Regions from separate parts of the Crassaminicella indica genome, predicted to be linked through region 1. Evidence: riboswitches for the same ligand, from Rfam matches in the RefSeq annotation. Region 1 holds a riboswitch; the other holds the start of a gene.
What was found. A riboswitch is a leader RNA that binds a small molecule or an ion and turns the genes downstream of it on or off. The one in region 1 is predicted to bind thiamine pyrophosphate.
Positions count from the first base shown of each region.

Region 2: it holds a riboswitch for thiamine pyrophosphate, as region 1 does, so the genes downstream of both, thiD (bifunctional hydroxymethylpyrimidine kinase/phosphomethylpyrimidine kinase) here and thiS (sulfur carrier protein ThiS) in region 1, are expected to answer to the same signal.

Region 1 covers NZ_CP078093.1:832,888-840,885, reverse strand. Annotated here, with positions in the region: gene hpdB (4-hydroxyphenylacetate decarboxylase large subunit) at 1-311, opposite strand, end outside; gene KVH43_RS04025 (3-hydroxybutyryl-CoA dehydrogenase) at 718-1,557, shown strand; gene KVH43_RS04020 (sigma 54-interacting transcriptional regulator) at 1,715-3,418, shown strand; TPP riboswitch at 3,482-3,580, shown strand; TPP riboswitch at 3,629-3,738, shown strand; gene thiS (sulfur carrier protein ThiS) at 3,833-4,027, shown strand; gene thiF (sulfur carrier protein ThiS adenylyltransferase ThiF) at 4,029-4,835, shown strand; gene KVH43_RS04005 (thiazole synthase) at 4,847-5,623, shown strand; gene thiH (2-iminoacetate synthase ThiH) at 5,623-6,726, shown strand; gene thiC (phosphomethylpyrimidine synthase ThiC) at 6,745-7,998, shown strand, end outside.
Region 2 covers NZ_CP078093.1:234,181-242,178, reverse strand. Annotated here, with positions in the region: gene KVH43_RS01295 (Na+/H+ antiporter NhaC family protein) at 1-669, shown strand, start outside; gene KVH43_RS01290 (dicarboxylate/amino acid:cation symporter) at 701-1,891, opposite strand; gene thiE (thiamine phosphate synthase) at 2,192-2,830, opposite strand; gene thiD (bifunctional hydroxymethylpyrimidine kinase/phosphomethylpyrimidine kinase) at 2,832-3,632, opposite strand; TPP riboswitch at 3,730-3,839, opposite strand; gene KVH43_RS01275 (M3 family oligoendopeptidase) at 4,088-5,767, shown strand; gene yihA (ribosome biogenesis GTP-binding protein YihA/YsxC) at 5,793-6,416, opposite strand; gene lon (endopeptidase La) at 6,406-7,998, opposite strand, start outside.

The sequences.
Region 1 (7,998 bases):
ATAACAAGCTTTTCACCAGGGAATATAACAGGAGTTAGATGAGAAAAAGCACATTTCAATGCTTCTGCACGTCTGACAACTGTAACTTCACCTTCTAATTCATTCCATTTACGGGTGTACCAATAAGGAAATTCAGTATTGGCAGAAGATAATGTGTCGTAATAAATGTCTCTTAATTTTTTTGCGCGTTCAGTAGGTTCTTTTTTTACTTCTCTATCGATCATTTTTTCTGGTGCGCTCCCACCAGCTTGGAAATTGATGGGTAACCCTTTTGCTGCTAAAATATCTGCTAATTTTTTTTTAGTTCCCATCAAAACCCCCCCTTTTTTTATTTGAATTTTTATGAAAAAAGAAAGCTAAGCTTTACATATAATAATGTGTATTGTATTTGCGAAAAGAATATGACAGATTTACATAAAAATAATTTTTTGAAACGAGTGTAAATCAAAAGAAATATGTAAACTTAATTTACACATATGAAGTATGTGTAGGATGCAGTAAAATCTCATTATAGTGTTTACTTAATTTACAAAACAGCACTTGTAGATAAAGGTATAAAAGTAAATGAGTAAATGAATATAAGTAGTTCAAATGAAAGCAACGGATTAAAACTTTTATGAATAAAATAAAAACTTGGTATAAGATTTGCGTAGTAGATTTTATGATACTGAAAAAATTATAAAAGCAATTTATAAAATAAAATTTGGGAGGTTCTTTATGGAAAAGATTTGTGTAATTGGTGCTGGAACAATGGGATCAGGAATCGTACAAGCTTTTGCGCAAGCAGGATACCAAGTGATCATGAAAGATATTCAAGAAAGTTCTTTAGAAAGAGGACTTGAGATGATCACAAAAAATTTAGAAAAGTGTATTAAAAATGGAAAAACTACTGAGAAAGAGAAAAATGAGATATTAGGAAGAATAACAACTACTACGGGGATGGATATAGTAGATGTAGATCTAGTAGTAGAAGCAGCAGTAGAATGTATTGAAAAAAAGAAAGAAATATTTGCAGAGCTGGATAAAGTTTGTAAAAAAGAAACTATTTTAGCTACTAATACATCATCACTTTCCATAACAGAAATAGCTACTGCAACTAATAGACCTGATAAGGTTATAGGAATGCATTTTTTTAATCCAGTTCCTGTTATGAAGCTTGTAGAAGTTATAAAGGGAGTTGCTACATCTGAAGAAACTAAAAATAATGTTTTAGAAATGACTAAAAAAATAGATAAAATCCCTGTAGAAGTAGAAGAGGCCCCAGGGTTTGTAGTAAATAGAATTTTAATTCCTATGATTAATGAAGCTATTGGTATTTTAGCAGAAGGTATTGCAAGTGCTGAAGATATTGATAAAGCTATGAAATTGGGTGCAAATCACCCTATAGGTCCTTTAGCTTTAGCTGATTTAATAGGAAATGATGTGAATTTAGCGATCATGGAAGTGCTTTACAAAGAATTTGGAGATCCAAAATATAGACCTCATCCATTGTTGAAAAAGATGGTGAAGGGAAATCTTTTAGGTAGAAAGACAGGGAAAGGATTTTATCAATATTAAAAATAATAATCTCTTGATACGTGTATCAAGGGATTTTATTAGCTTTAAATATACGCAAAATTCGACAAGTTTTGAGAAATTCAAAATATATGATATAATTTCAGTGAAATTGTATAAAGTATGCTTTGTAAATATATTGTCCTTGCTTTGAGGAGGGCTGAGCATGAGTAAATACTTTGATGCTTTAATTAATAATATTCCTGATGCACTTTTAGCAATAGATCAAGCTGGAAATATAATGGTCATGAACCAGCGTGCTGAAAAATTACTTGATTTAAAAAAAGAGGATATTATAGGAAAACATATTCACAAGATTATTCCAAACTGTAGACTTCCTATTATTGTGAAAACAGGAAAAGAGGAATTAAATAGGAATGTTTGCATCAATAAAAGACAGTATAGAATGAGTATGATGCCAATGATATTAGAAGGAAATGTTGAAGGAGCAATGGCTTTATTCCATGATATTACTAATTATAGAAAAATGAGCAAAGAAATGGATAAGGATAAGATATATATAGAAATACTAAATACTATTTTGGATACAGCCAATGAATGGGTTACTGTTGTTGATGAAAATGGAATCATTACTATGATGAGTAAAGCCTATAAAGAATTTTTAGATATATCAGAGCCTGAAGGAAAACATGTAGCAGAGGTTATTGAGAATACAAGACTTCATGTTGTATTAGAAACTGGAATTATGGAAGTGGGAGAAATTCAGGAAATAAAAAATAAAAGAATGATCTCTATGCGTGTTCCTATTAAAAAGGATGGAAGAATTATTGGTGCAGTTGGAAAGGTTATGTTTAAGGATATAAGAGATTTTCAAACACTTAGTAAAAAAATATCCAAACTAGAGAAGGAGATTGCTTACTATAAAAGTGAACTTAATAAGGAGAGGTCTGCAAAATATTCCTTTCAAGATTTAGTAGGAGAAAGTCCGAGTATGAGTATTGTAAAGGATATGGCAATGAAAGCAGCAAAAACGAGTTCTAATGTTCTTATTACAGGAGAGAGTGGAACAGGTAAGGAGCTTTTTGCTCATTCTATTCATAATGCTAGCAATAGATATTTAGGACCTTTTGTAAAAATAAACTGTGCAGCTATACCAGCAGAATTACTAGAATCAGAATTGTTTGGATATGAAGAGGGTGCTTTTACAGGTGCTAAAAAGGGAGGAAAGGAAGGGAAATTTGAGCTTGCAAATGGAGGAACGATTTTGTTAGATGAGATAGGGGATATGCCTTTTGCTATGCAGGCAAAGCTTTTAAGGGTTCTTCAGGAAAAAGAGGTAGAAAGACTTGGAGGGAATGTGATTCGAAAAATAGATGTTAGAATTATTTCATCTACGAATAAAGATTTAGATGCTCTAGTGAAGAATGGTGAATTTCGTGAAGACCTTTTTTATAGATTAAATGTAATGTCTATTAAGATACCTCCTCTTAGAGAAAGAAAAGAAGATATAGAAGCCCTTGCTAATGAACTTAAAATGAAATTATCTAATAGATTAGGTATTTATGTAGAAGGGATTTCTCAGGGAGCGATAGAAATATTAAAAAAATATGCTTGGCCTGGAAATATAAGAGAGCTTGAAAATGTTATTGAAAGGGCTATAAACCTTTTAGATTCAGACTTAATAATAAAACCAAAGCATTTACCAACAAGACTTACTAAAAATGATAAAAAAAACTATCCTATAGGAAATAAGTCATTAAAAGAGATGGTAGAAGAAATGGAGAAAGATATGATAGTAGCCTGTTTGAAAGAGAATAATGGAAACAAATATCAAACAGCGAAATCTCTTGGAATTAGCCGTGTAGGACTTTATAAGAAATTGAAGAGATATGGATTAGAATAATTAGGTATATAATCAAAAACTTTACAAAATCATAATTAAGGATTACAATAAAAGAGAATAGAATAGAAATGCTAGGGGTGCCTTTTGGCTGAGAGGGAGAAATCCTAACCCTTATAACCTGATGCAGTTAATACTGCCGTAGGGAAGCTAAAGATAAAAATGATTATTTTTAAAGCTTACCCTAGGGTAAGCTTTTTAAAATGGAAAATTTTATAAACTATGGGGAGCTCATGTTGATGGGCTGAGAAAGAGATGAAATCTCTGACCCGTATAACCTGATTTGGGTAATGCCAACGTAGGGAATATTTTGTACGCTATTATTTAAAGTGCGAATTCTCTATGAATTCGCACTTTTTTAATATATTAATTTTAATGTGTTTTTGGGATAAAGCGTAAAAGAAAGGAGGGAAAAGCATGATAATCAATGGAAAAGAAATGGATTTTGATTCAGAGATAACTATTTGTGAGATGTTGAAAAAATTAGATTTGAATGAAGAAAAGGTAGTTGTAGAAGTAAATCTTACAATTATTCCAAAAGAAAAATATAATGAGCATGTATTAAACAAAGCAGATAAAGTAGAGATCGTAAGCTTTGTTGGAGGTGGTTGATTTGAAAATATATGTAAATGAAAAGCCGGTTATTGTAAATGAAAGATCTACAGCCTTTGGAATTCGTGATTTTGTAAAAAAGGAAGCAGATATTGTTGTTTTAAACGGATTTATTTTAAGAGAAGATGCACCTTTGAAGAAGGATGACAGACTTACTCTCATTATAAGAGGAGAAATTCCAAATGAAGAGGAGTTAGAAGCTTTACTAGTAGCTAGACATACACCGGGAGTTCATGAAAAAGTAAAAAAGGCATGTGTAGGGATTGCAGGACTTGGGGGACTTGGTTCAAATGTAGCTGTCTCTTTAGCAAGATTAGGAATAGGAAAACTAGTGCTTATAGATTTTGATGTAGTTGAGCCAAGCAATTTAAATAGGCAGCAGTATTTTACAAAGCATATAGGAATGAAAAAAACAGAAGCAATAAAAGATGTCCTAAAAAATATTAATCCTTTTGTAGATGTTGAAACAAAAGATTTATACCTTGATGAAAGCAATATAAAGGATTGCTTTGAAGATGCGGATATTATTGTGGAAGCATTGGACAATCCTATGTGTAAAGCAACTTTAGTCAATACAGCTTTATCTAAGCTTCCTGAGAAATATATCGTTGCAGCCTCTGGAATGGCTGGATATTTTTCGAATAATACAATAAAAACAAAAATAGTGAGAGATCGCTTCTATTTAGTTGGAGATGAAATATCAGAAGCAAAGCCGGGCTGTGGACTCATGGCACCGAGAGTTGCTATCGCCGCAAATCATCAAGCGAATACAGTGCTTAGGATTATTTTAGAAGAATATGAAGTTTAGGAGATGATGGAATGGATTTATTGAAAATTGGAGGAATTGAATTAAAAAGCAGATTGTTCATTGGGACTGGAAAATTTCCGAGTAAAAAAATTATACCTGATGTTATTAAAAGCTCTGAAACTCAAGTAGTTACAATGGCGGTGAGAAGAGTTGATCTTGAAGCTAAGGAAGAAAATATCCTTGAATATATTTCCAAAGATGTTATATGGCTTCCAAATACCTCTGGAGCAAGAAATGCAGAAGAAGCTGTGAGGATTGCAAGACTTGCAAGGGCTATGGGCTGTGGTGATTGGGTAAAGATTGAGGTTATATCTGATCATAAGTATTTACTTCCTGATAATCAAGAAACTATTAAAGCAACGGAAATTTTATCAAAGGAAGGCTTTGTTGTACTTCCTTATATGAGTCCTGATCTTATGAGTGCAAAGAGATTGGTAGATGCAGGTGCAGCAGCAGTAATGCCTTTGGGGGCACCTATAGGAACAAATAGAGGAATTAGGACGAAGGAGCTTATTGAGATTTTGATTGACGAAATAGATTTACCAATCATTGTAGATGCAGGAATTGGAAAGCCATCAGAGGCGGCTGAAGCTATGGAAATGGGTGCAGCAGCAGTTTTAGTAAATACAGCTATTGCTACTTCTGATGACCCTGTAAATATGGCAAAAGCATTCTCTCTTGCAGTAATAGCAGGAAGAACTGCATATCTTTCAAAATTAGGAGCTACTAAAAAATGTGCTATTGCTTCTTCTCCACTTACAGGATTTTTGAATGAAGGTGAGTTTTGATGGGCTTTTATGATGTTTATATAAATTTTAAGGATTTTGATTATGATGCTTTTTTTGAAAATGTTACATCAACAGAGATTAAAAGAATACTAAATAAAAATAAAATAAATATTTATGATTTTTTAGCACTATTGTCTCCAAAGGCAGAAAGTTTTTTAGAAGAAATGGCACAAAAGGCACATGCTTTATCATTACAGCATTTTGGAAAGACCATATTATTATTTACTCCAATGTATATAGGAAACTTCTGTGTGAATAGATGTGCTTATTGTGGGTTTAATGTGGATAACAATATTAAAAGAAAAAAATTATCCCCAGAAGAAATAGAAAGGGAAGCTATTTCTATTGCTAAAACAGGACTTAAGCATATTCTTGTTTTAACAGGAGAATCCCCTAATGCTACACCAGTATCTTATATTATAGATGCAGTAAAGATTCTAAAGAAATATTTTGATTCTGTTGGGATTGAAGTATATCCCTTAACGCAAGAGGATTATGAAAGAATGGTAGAAGCAGGGGTAGATAACTTAGCTGTTTATCAAGAGGTATATGATGAGAAGATTTACGATCGGGTACATATATCAGGACCTAAAAAAGATTATCATTTTAGATTAGATACACCTGAAAGAGGATGCAAAGCTAAGATGAGGAATGTGAATATTGGAGCTCTTTTAGGGCTAAATGAATGGAGAAGAGAAGCTTTTATGAGTGGACTTCATGCTAATTATCTCCAAAACAAATACCCAGATGTATGTATTAGTATATCACCACCTCGTATTCGTCCTCATGCAGGATGCTTTGATGAAGTTCATAATGTGAGTGATAAAAATATTGTTCAGTATTTACTAGCTTTAAGGATTTTTATGCCATATTTAGGGATTACATTATCTACTAGGGAAAGAGCAAGCTTTAGAGATCACTTAATCCCTCTAGGCGTTACCAAAATGTCTGCAGGGGTAAGCACAGAAGTAGGAGGACACAGCAGTAATGATAAGGGAGAAGGACAATTTGAGATATCAGATAATAGAAGCGTAGAAGAGATGAAGAATGTTATTTTATCAAAAGGGTATCAGCCAGTATTTAAGGATTGGATGCAAATATAGAAAAGGAGAGGAATAAAAATGACATATACAACACAAATGGATGCAGCTAGAAAAGGTATAATCACAAAGGAAATGGAGCTTGTATCAAAAAAGGAAAATATAGATGTAGAAGTTTTAAAAAATTTGATTGCAGAAGGGAAGGTGATTATTCCTGCAAATAAGAATCATAAAAGCTTAAATCCAGAGGGGGTTGGAGAAGGATTAAGAACAAAAATAAATGTAAACTTAGGTATTTCAAAGGATTGCTGTGATATAGAAAAAGAGCTTGAAAAGGTTAAGACAGCTATTGATATGAAGGCTGAAGCGATTATGGATCTAAGCTCTTATGGAAAAACTGAAGAATTTAGAAAAAGACTGATAGAAATGTCTCCTGCAATGATAGGGACTGTTCCGGTATATGATGCGGTAGGGTTTTATGATAAAGAATTAAAGGATATTACGGCAGAGGAGTTTTTGAAAGTAGTTAAAAAACATGCAGAAGATGGGGTGGATTTTGTTACAATCCATGCAGGCATCAATAGATATACAGCAGAGGTTTTTAAAAGAAATAAAAGACTTACCAATATTGTTTCAAGGGGTGGGTCGTTAATTTATGCTTGGATGGAATTAAATGATAAGGAAAATCCATTTTATGAACATTTTGATGAGTTATTAGATATTTGTGAGGAATATGATGTTACTTTAAGTCTTGGAGATGCATGTAGACCTGGAAGCATCAATGATGCTACAGATGCAAGTCAAATTCAGGAATTACTAATATTAGGAGAGCTGACTTTAAGAGCATGGGAAAGAAATGTGCAGGTAATGATTGAAGGACCTGGACACATGACTATAAATGAAATTGCTGCCAATGTAATGCTTGAAAAAAAGCTTTGTCATGGTGCACCATTTTATGTATTAGGCCCAATAGTTACAGATGTAGCACCAGGATACGACCACATAACGAGTGCTATTGGTGGTGCGTTAGCTGCAAGCTATGGGGTCGATTTTTTATGCTATGTTACACCAGCGGAACATCTAAGGCTTCCAAGCTTAGAAGATATGAAAGAAGGAATCATTGCAACAAGAATTGCTGCACATGCTGGAGATTTAGGGAAAAATATAAAAGGTGCAAAAGAATGGGATGATGCAATGAGTAAGGCAAGACAAGCATTAGATTGGGAAAAGATGTTTGAATTAGCTATTGATCCTGAAAAGGCAAGAAGGTATAGAAAAGAGTCGCTTCCAGCTCACAAAGATAGCTGTACTATGTGTGGAAAAATGTGTTCTATG
Region 2 (7,998 bases), 600 kb from region 1:
TCAGTATTAATTGAAAGCTATGATTATAGCATTGTAAAGGTATTTACTTACTTAGTAGTTTTAATTGCAGCACTGATTGGTGTAAATGTGATGGTTGTTTTAGTTGGAGGAACATTATTTGCAGGAGCTGTAGGAATCGCTACGGGTGCCTTTGATGTATGGGGATTTGTACAAGCAGTTGGAAAAGGTATTATGGGAATGTCTGAAATTATTATTATTTCTCTTTTAATTGGTGGAATGGTTGAAGTGATAAAATATAATGGAGGAATAGATTTCTTGCTAGCTTTTATTACAAAGAGAATTCACAGTAAAAAAGGTGCAGAACTAGGTATTGGGATGCTAGTGAGCGTGGTTGATATTTGTACAGCTAATAATACTATTGCTATTGTTATGGCAGGACCTATTGCAAAAGATATAGGAGAGAGATATGATGTAGACCCAAGACGTGCAGCAAGCATATTAGATACTTTTTCATGCTTTTGCCAAGGTATGATTCCATACGGAGCACAGCTACTGGTTGCAGCAAGTGTTGCTGGAACGTCATCTTTTGCGATTATGAAATATTTATATTATCCATATTTAATGGGAATATGTGCATTATTAGCAATTGTATTTGGTATTCCTAAGGTTAAGAAAAGTATGGTTAAAAATTTAAGCTTTGAAAGATAGATAAAAAAATCCTCAAATAGTGAGGATTTTTTTATGCAGTTGTATGTGCTTTAGATTTTCCAGTTTTATCGTAGAAAAGACCTCTTAGCATTAATGCTAATGCACCATCTCCCGTAATATTGCAAGCAGTTCCAAAACTATCTTGTAATGCAAATATGGCAATTAATAATCCTACTCCAGATGAATCAAATCCTAATACACCTGTTACAATAGCTAAAGATGCCATAACCGTTCCTCCAGGGACACCAGGTGCTCCTACTGCAAATATACCAAATAGTACTGTAAATAATATAATGGTACTGACTGAAGGTAATGTACCATAAAGGATTTTTGATATAGTCATACAGAAAAATGTTTCGGTTAATACAGATCCACAAAGATGAGTTGTTGCGCCTAAGGGAATCGCAAAATCAACAACTTCTGGTACTAATGCCTTTGAACGATGGGCACATCTTAATGAAACAGGTAATGTAGCAGCACTAGACATAGTACCTACTGCTGTTAAATAAGCTGGTCCATAATATTTTAAAACTTCTAAAGGATTTTGCTTTGAAACAGCTCCTGCGATCAAATAAAGAATGGTTAACCAAATAAAATGACCTACTAATACTAAAACAATCACTTTTAAGAATATAGGTAATTGTTTTGTCAGACTACCTGTATAAGCTAAGCCTGCAAATGTTGCTGAAATGAAGAAAGGAAGAATAGGAATAACGATTTTATTAATAATGGATAAGACCATGCTTTGTATTTCATTTAAGAGTTTTTCCATTGCTTCAGACTTTGTCCATATAACTGATATACCTGTTAAAATTGCTAGGATTAATGCAGTCATTACAGGCATTATAGGTTGAATATTTAATTCAAATGCTGTTTTAGGCAGCTCTATCAAAGCTTCTGCTTGGCTTGCAATATGTAAATGAGGGATGATGATATATCCTGCAATAGCTGAAAAAGTAGAAGCACCTACTGCAGATAAATAGGATATACAAAGAAAAGTTCCTAGCATTTTGCTTGCATTGTTTTTTAACCCTGTTATAGCTGGCGTAATGAATCCAAATATAACCAAAGGGACAGTAAAGAAAATAAATGAGCCGAGAATTTCTTTAATAGTTGTAATAATTCCCATGATTTGTTCATTTACCATTAGACCTAAAATAATTCCACCTATAATACCTATTAATAATTTAGGTATTAATCCAAGTTCTTTTTTACTACTCATTTCTGCAAGACCTCCTTTTAAATACTGATAGAAATATAATAAAAAAGTGAATAGCTGAAGTGAAAAACATTTTCTACTTTTTATATTATTTTTCTATGCATATGATACAACTTATTTTCTTGATTGTAAACTATTTCGTAATAATATAAGAAATATCATTAAAACATCATTGAATAATAGATATTTTTTATAAAGACAAAATGAAAAAATATTCAAGAAAGGTAAAATCCCGAATATGCAAAATATTGGGGATTTTTTTTATGAAGAAAATATGTTAATTTCATATAAATGAAGAAAGAGTTATTTGAATAAATTATTCAAGTATATTGCAGCTTCCTTTGGGTTATCTTGATTTAATATTGCAGAAACTACAGCAATACAATTTACTCCTCTATTGATAAGTGTTGATGCATTATTTAATGTGATCCCACCAATGGTTACAATAGGAATAGATACTTTAGCTTGAATGTCGTGAAAAACTTTTTCTGATATGACCTTTGCATCATTTTTAGTGCTGGTAGGAAATACAGCTCCAACACCTAGATAGTCAGCATTATTTTTTTCAGCAAGCATAGCGTCTTCTACAGTTCTTGCTGATATACCTATAATCTTTTCAGGACCTAATATTTTTCGAGCAACGGTTAATGGTAAATCGCTTTGTCCTAAATGAACACCATCAGCATCTACGGCTTGAGCAATGTCTACTCGATCATTGATAATCAGTGGTATATCATATTTTTTGCATAAATATTTCATTTTGAGAGCATTATTATAAAATTCTCTTGATGAAGATTTTTTTTCTCTTAATTGTAAAAGCTTTACACCTCCGTCAAGAGCCATTTCTACTTTATGGTAAAGTGTATCAAAATCCATTTTAGCATCATCTGTTACTAAATAAATGGTTTTATGCATTGTTTTTGATATGCTGTATTTTTGCATTTTATAAAACACCTGCCTTTTTATAAAGTTCATAAAAGTGATGTGTAGGACCTACTCCATGACCAATAGAAAATCCATGTTTAATAGCTATTGTGATATATTCTTTTGCTTTTTTTACTGCTTTATAAATATGCATTCCATTTGCTAAATTGGCAGTAATAGCTGATGATAAGGTGCATCCTGTACCATGAGTATGGGTGGCTTTGATTCTTTCTTGATCAAATAAATAAAATTCTTTTCCATCATATAAAACATCTGTGGCTGTTTTTGAAAGATGTCCGCCTTTTACTAATACAAAATTAGGACCTAGATAATGTAAGTCTTTTGCTGCTAGTTTCATTTTTTCTAAATCTTCTATTTTGTAGCCTAATATTTCCTCTGCTTCTGGAAGATTTGGCGTAATTAACGTGGTCATAGGCAGTAATTTTTCAATGAGTGCTTTTTTTGCTTTTGGCTTTAATAGATTATATCCGCTTTTTGAAATCATAACAGGATCTAGTACTAATGGTGGAAGGTCGTATTTTTTAAGGGTATTGGCAATTATTTCAATAGTTTCTGTTTTAGATACCATTCCAATTTTTATACCGTGAACATGAATATCATCAAAAATTGCTTTGATCTGATTGGCAATTACAGTTGGGGTAATATCTTGTACATCAAAGACGCCTTGTGTATTTTGAGCAGTAACTGCTGTAATGATACTCATACCAAATGTAGCGTGGGCTGAAAATGTTTTTAAATCTGCTTGAATTCCTGCACCTCCGCTGCTATCAGATCCTGCAATAGTTAAACAATGCTTCATATTATTGCTCCTTTCTTAAGAATGAAGAGAAATAAGCATTCCGATTTTATTGATAAAAATAAAAAGCACTCATCCAACAAGGATTAGTGCAATCATTTTACTTTATGTATTGCTTCCCTACGCTGGCATGATCCAGATCAGGTGAAAGGGTCAAAGAATCGACATTCTTACTCTCAGCTGGTTTTACCAGCTCCCCTAGCTTTTGGAATATTCTATTTGATTTTATGATACTACGATTACAAAAAATTTACAAGCTAGAAATATATATAAAAAGTGGATAGATAATCTTTGTATCAGCTATTATGTTATAATATATTTGTTAAGTATAATATAATAACCTTCATTTTCTTAATGAAGTGAGTTTTGAAGGTTTATTATTTTTTCATGGAATGAACTATTTTTATGAGTGTTGAGTGTAAAAAATAAATACAGTTTTTGGTTAGGAAGGTGAAATGATGAAATTCAGTGAATACGAATACAAAAGACCTGATATAAAAGCTTTTGAGGAACAATTTAATCAATTGTTAAATGCTTTTATTAAAGCAGAAAATTACAAAGAACAAGATGCTTTGATGCTAAAGATTAATGAATTAAGAAATGAATTTGAGTCTATGGAGCAGATTGCTTATATCAGATATACGATAAATACCCAAGATAAAGCATATGAAGAGGAACAAAACTATTTTGATGAAAATAGTCCTATTTATGAAGGATTAGTTGCCAAATATTATGATGCATTAGTGAATTCAAAATATAAAGAGCATTTAAAGGAAAAATGGGGAGAGCAGCTTTTTAATATTGCAAAGCTTAAGGTGAAGAGCTTTTCACCAGAGATTATTGATGATTTAAAGCTTGAAAATAAGCTGATGAGCGAATATACTAAGCTTTTATCATCAGCTAAAATATATTTTGAAGGGAAAGAGAGAACTCTTCCACAGTTAAGACCTTTTCAAATGTCATCGGATATAAAGCTGCGAAAGAGAGCTAATGAAGCAAAATATAACTTTTTCAAGGAAAATGAAGAAAAGTTTGATGAAATATATGATAAGTTAGTAAAGGTAAGAACAACTATGGCTCAAAAGCTAGGCTATGACAATTTTGTGGAGCTTGGTTATATTCGTATGCTTAGAACAGATTATGATGCAGACATGGTTAAATTTTTAAGAGAGCAAGTAAAAGCATATATTGTGCCTGTGGCTACAAAATTAAGAGAAAAGCAAAGAAAGAGATTAAATTTAGAAAGCTTGAAATATTATGATGAAATCCTTATATTTTTAGATGGGAATGCAAAACCTAAAGGAGATGCTAAGGCGATACTTCAAGCTGGAAAGAAAATGTATGAAGCATTATCTAATGAAACGAAAATATTTTTTGAATACATGATGGAGCATGAATTGATAGATGCTTTAAGCAGGAGTGGAAAGGCTCCAGGAGGATATTGTACATATATTGCTAAATATAAAGCTCCTTTTATATTTTCAAACTTTAATGGTACGGGAGATGATATAGATGTATTGACACATGAAGCAGGTCATGCTTTTCAAGTTTATGAAAGTAGACAGTATGATATACCTGAATATCATTTTCCGACTTTAGATGCTTGTGAAATACATTCTATGAGCATGGAGTTTTTTACTTATCCGTGGATGGAACTATTTTTTGAAGATGTGAAGAAATATAAGTTTGGTCATTTAACCGAAGCTTTTTTGTTTATTCCTTATGGTGTTGTTGTAGATGAATTTCAACATTATGTATATGAACATCCAAATGCAACACCGAAGGAAAGGAAAAATATGTGGAGAGCAATAGAGAAAAAATATCTTCCTCATAGGGACTATGATGGAAATGAATTTTTAGAAAATGGGGGGTATTGGTACCAACAGGGACATATATTTAAAAATCCATTTTATTATATTGATTATGTATTAGCAGAAATCTGTGCATTCCAATTTTTAAAAAAATCAAGAGATGATTTTGATAGAGCATGGAAAGATTATCTAAAGCTTTGTAGGGCTGGAGGAAGTAAATCCTTTTTAGAATTAGTAGACCTTGCCAATTTAGATTCTCCTTTTAAAGATGAAAGTATAAAGTCAGTTGCTGAAGAAATAGAAAAATATTTAAAAAACACTATGTAGTTGTAAATACATAGTGTTTTTTGATTTACTTAATTGTCTGCTCTGCTTCAAAATCAAATCCATTTACTTTAAAAATTTCAGTAATGAACTGCCAAAGCTCTTCTTTTCCTTCTCTAGTATCTGAAGAAACAGGCAATAATATATCTTCACTTTCCATGCAAAGCTCTTTTCGTATAATATTTAGCTGCTTTTGTCTTTGGCCTCTTTTTATTTTATCCAATTTTGTAGCAATAACAATACCATTAAAGCCAAAATGCTTAATCCAGCTATACATATGCTTATCTTGTTGTGTAGGAGCATGACGAATATCTACAAGCTGAAAAACATCTATCAGATTTTTTCTATTATTTAAGTATGTATCCATCATTTTTCCCCATTGTTTTTTGCTAGCTTTAGCTACTTTAGCATAACCATATCCTGGCAAATCTACAAATCGAAACTGTTTATTTATCTCATAAAAGTTAATAGTTTGAGTTTTTCCAGGGCTAGAGCTAGTTCTAGCTAGTTTTCTTCTATTTACTAAAAGATTGATAAGAGATGATTTTCCTACATTTGACCTGCCAGCTAAAGCAATTTCTGGTAGATCATCTTGAGGATATTGTTCTTCTTTTACTGCACTTATAATAATTTCTGCACTTTTAATCTTCATCATTTTCTTCCTTCCGAACTAATGCATGTTCTAAAACTTGATCCATATTTTCTACAAGTACAAATGTTAATTTCTTTCTTACATTTTCTGGGATATCTTCTATATCCTTTTCATTATCAATAGGTAATAATATTTTTGTAATACCTGCTCTATTTGCAGCTAATACTTTTTCTTTAATTCCACCTACAGGTAAGACTCTACCTCTTAGTGTAATCTCTCCTGTCATTGCTACATTTTTGTTAATAGGTATTTTAGTAAGCTCTGATATAACTGCGGTCGCCATAGTAATTCCTGCAGAAGGTCCATCCTTTGGTATAGCTCCTTCTGGTATATGTATATGAATATCAAGCTTTTGATAAAAATCTTCTGGTATCTTTAATGATTCAATCTTAGAGCGAATATAACTAATTCCAGCTCTTGCAGATTCTTTCATTACATCTCCGAGCTGACCTGTTAGTACAAGCTTGCCATTTCCTTTCATAGTTGTTACTTCTATGGATAAAGTATCTCCACCGACCCTTGTCCAAGCAAGACCTGTTACAACACCGATCTCATGATTTTCTTTAATCTTTTCATATCTATATTTTTTTCTTCCAAGATAATTAATTAGATTACTGGTATTTATTCGAACAATTTTTATCTTCTTCTCAACTATTTTCTTTGCAGCTTTTCTACATAATGTGGCAATTTGTCTTTCTAAATTTCTAACACCAGATTCCCTTGTATAGTAGTTAATTACATCTCGAAGTGTTTGTTCTGATATTTGAAGATTATTTTCTTCAAGCCCATGCTCTTTTTTTTGCTTAGGAAGTAGGTATTTTTTTGCAATTTTTAATTTCTCTTCTTCTGTATATCCAGATACCTCTATAACTTCCATTCTATCAAGTAGAGGTCTTGGAATAGTTCCTAAACTATTTGCTGTTGTAATAAACATTACTTTAGATAAATCAAATGGAACTTCTAAATAATGATCTGTAAATTCTTTATTTTGTTCAGGATCTAGTACTTCTAATAATGCAGATGCTGGGTCCCCTCTAAAATCATGACTCAATTTATCAATTTCATCGAATAGAAATACAGGGTTTTTAGAACCACATTCTTTGATTGAAGCCATTATTCTTCCCGGTATAGCTCCTACATAAGTTCGGCGATGACCTCTAATCTCTGCTTCATCTCGAACACCTCCAAGAGACATTCTTACAAACTTTCGATTTAAACTTCTCGCAATAGATTTTGCAATAGAAGTCTTTCCTACTCCAGGAGGGCCTACCAAGCAAAGAATAGGTCCTTTCATACTTTTAGACAGCTGTCTTATTGCTAGATATTCTAAAATTCTTTCTTTAACATCCTTTAGTCCATAATGATCTTCATCTAATATGACTTTTGCTTTTTTAATATCAATTCGGTCTTTGCTTTCCTTTGCCCACGGAAGCTCTAAAATCCAATCTACATAATTTCTGATTACACCACTTTCAGCGGAGCTTGGAGATAATTTAAAAAGCCTATTAAGCTCCTTATTTACCTTCTTTTTAACTTCTTTAGGAAGCTTTGCTTTTTTGATTCTTTCTTTGTATTCCTCTGT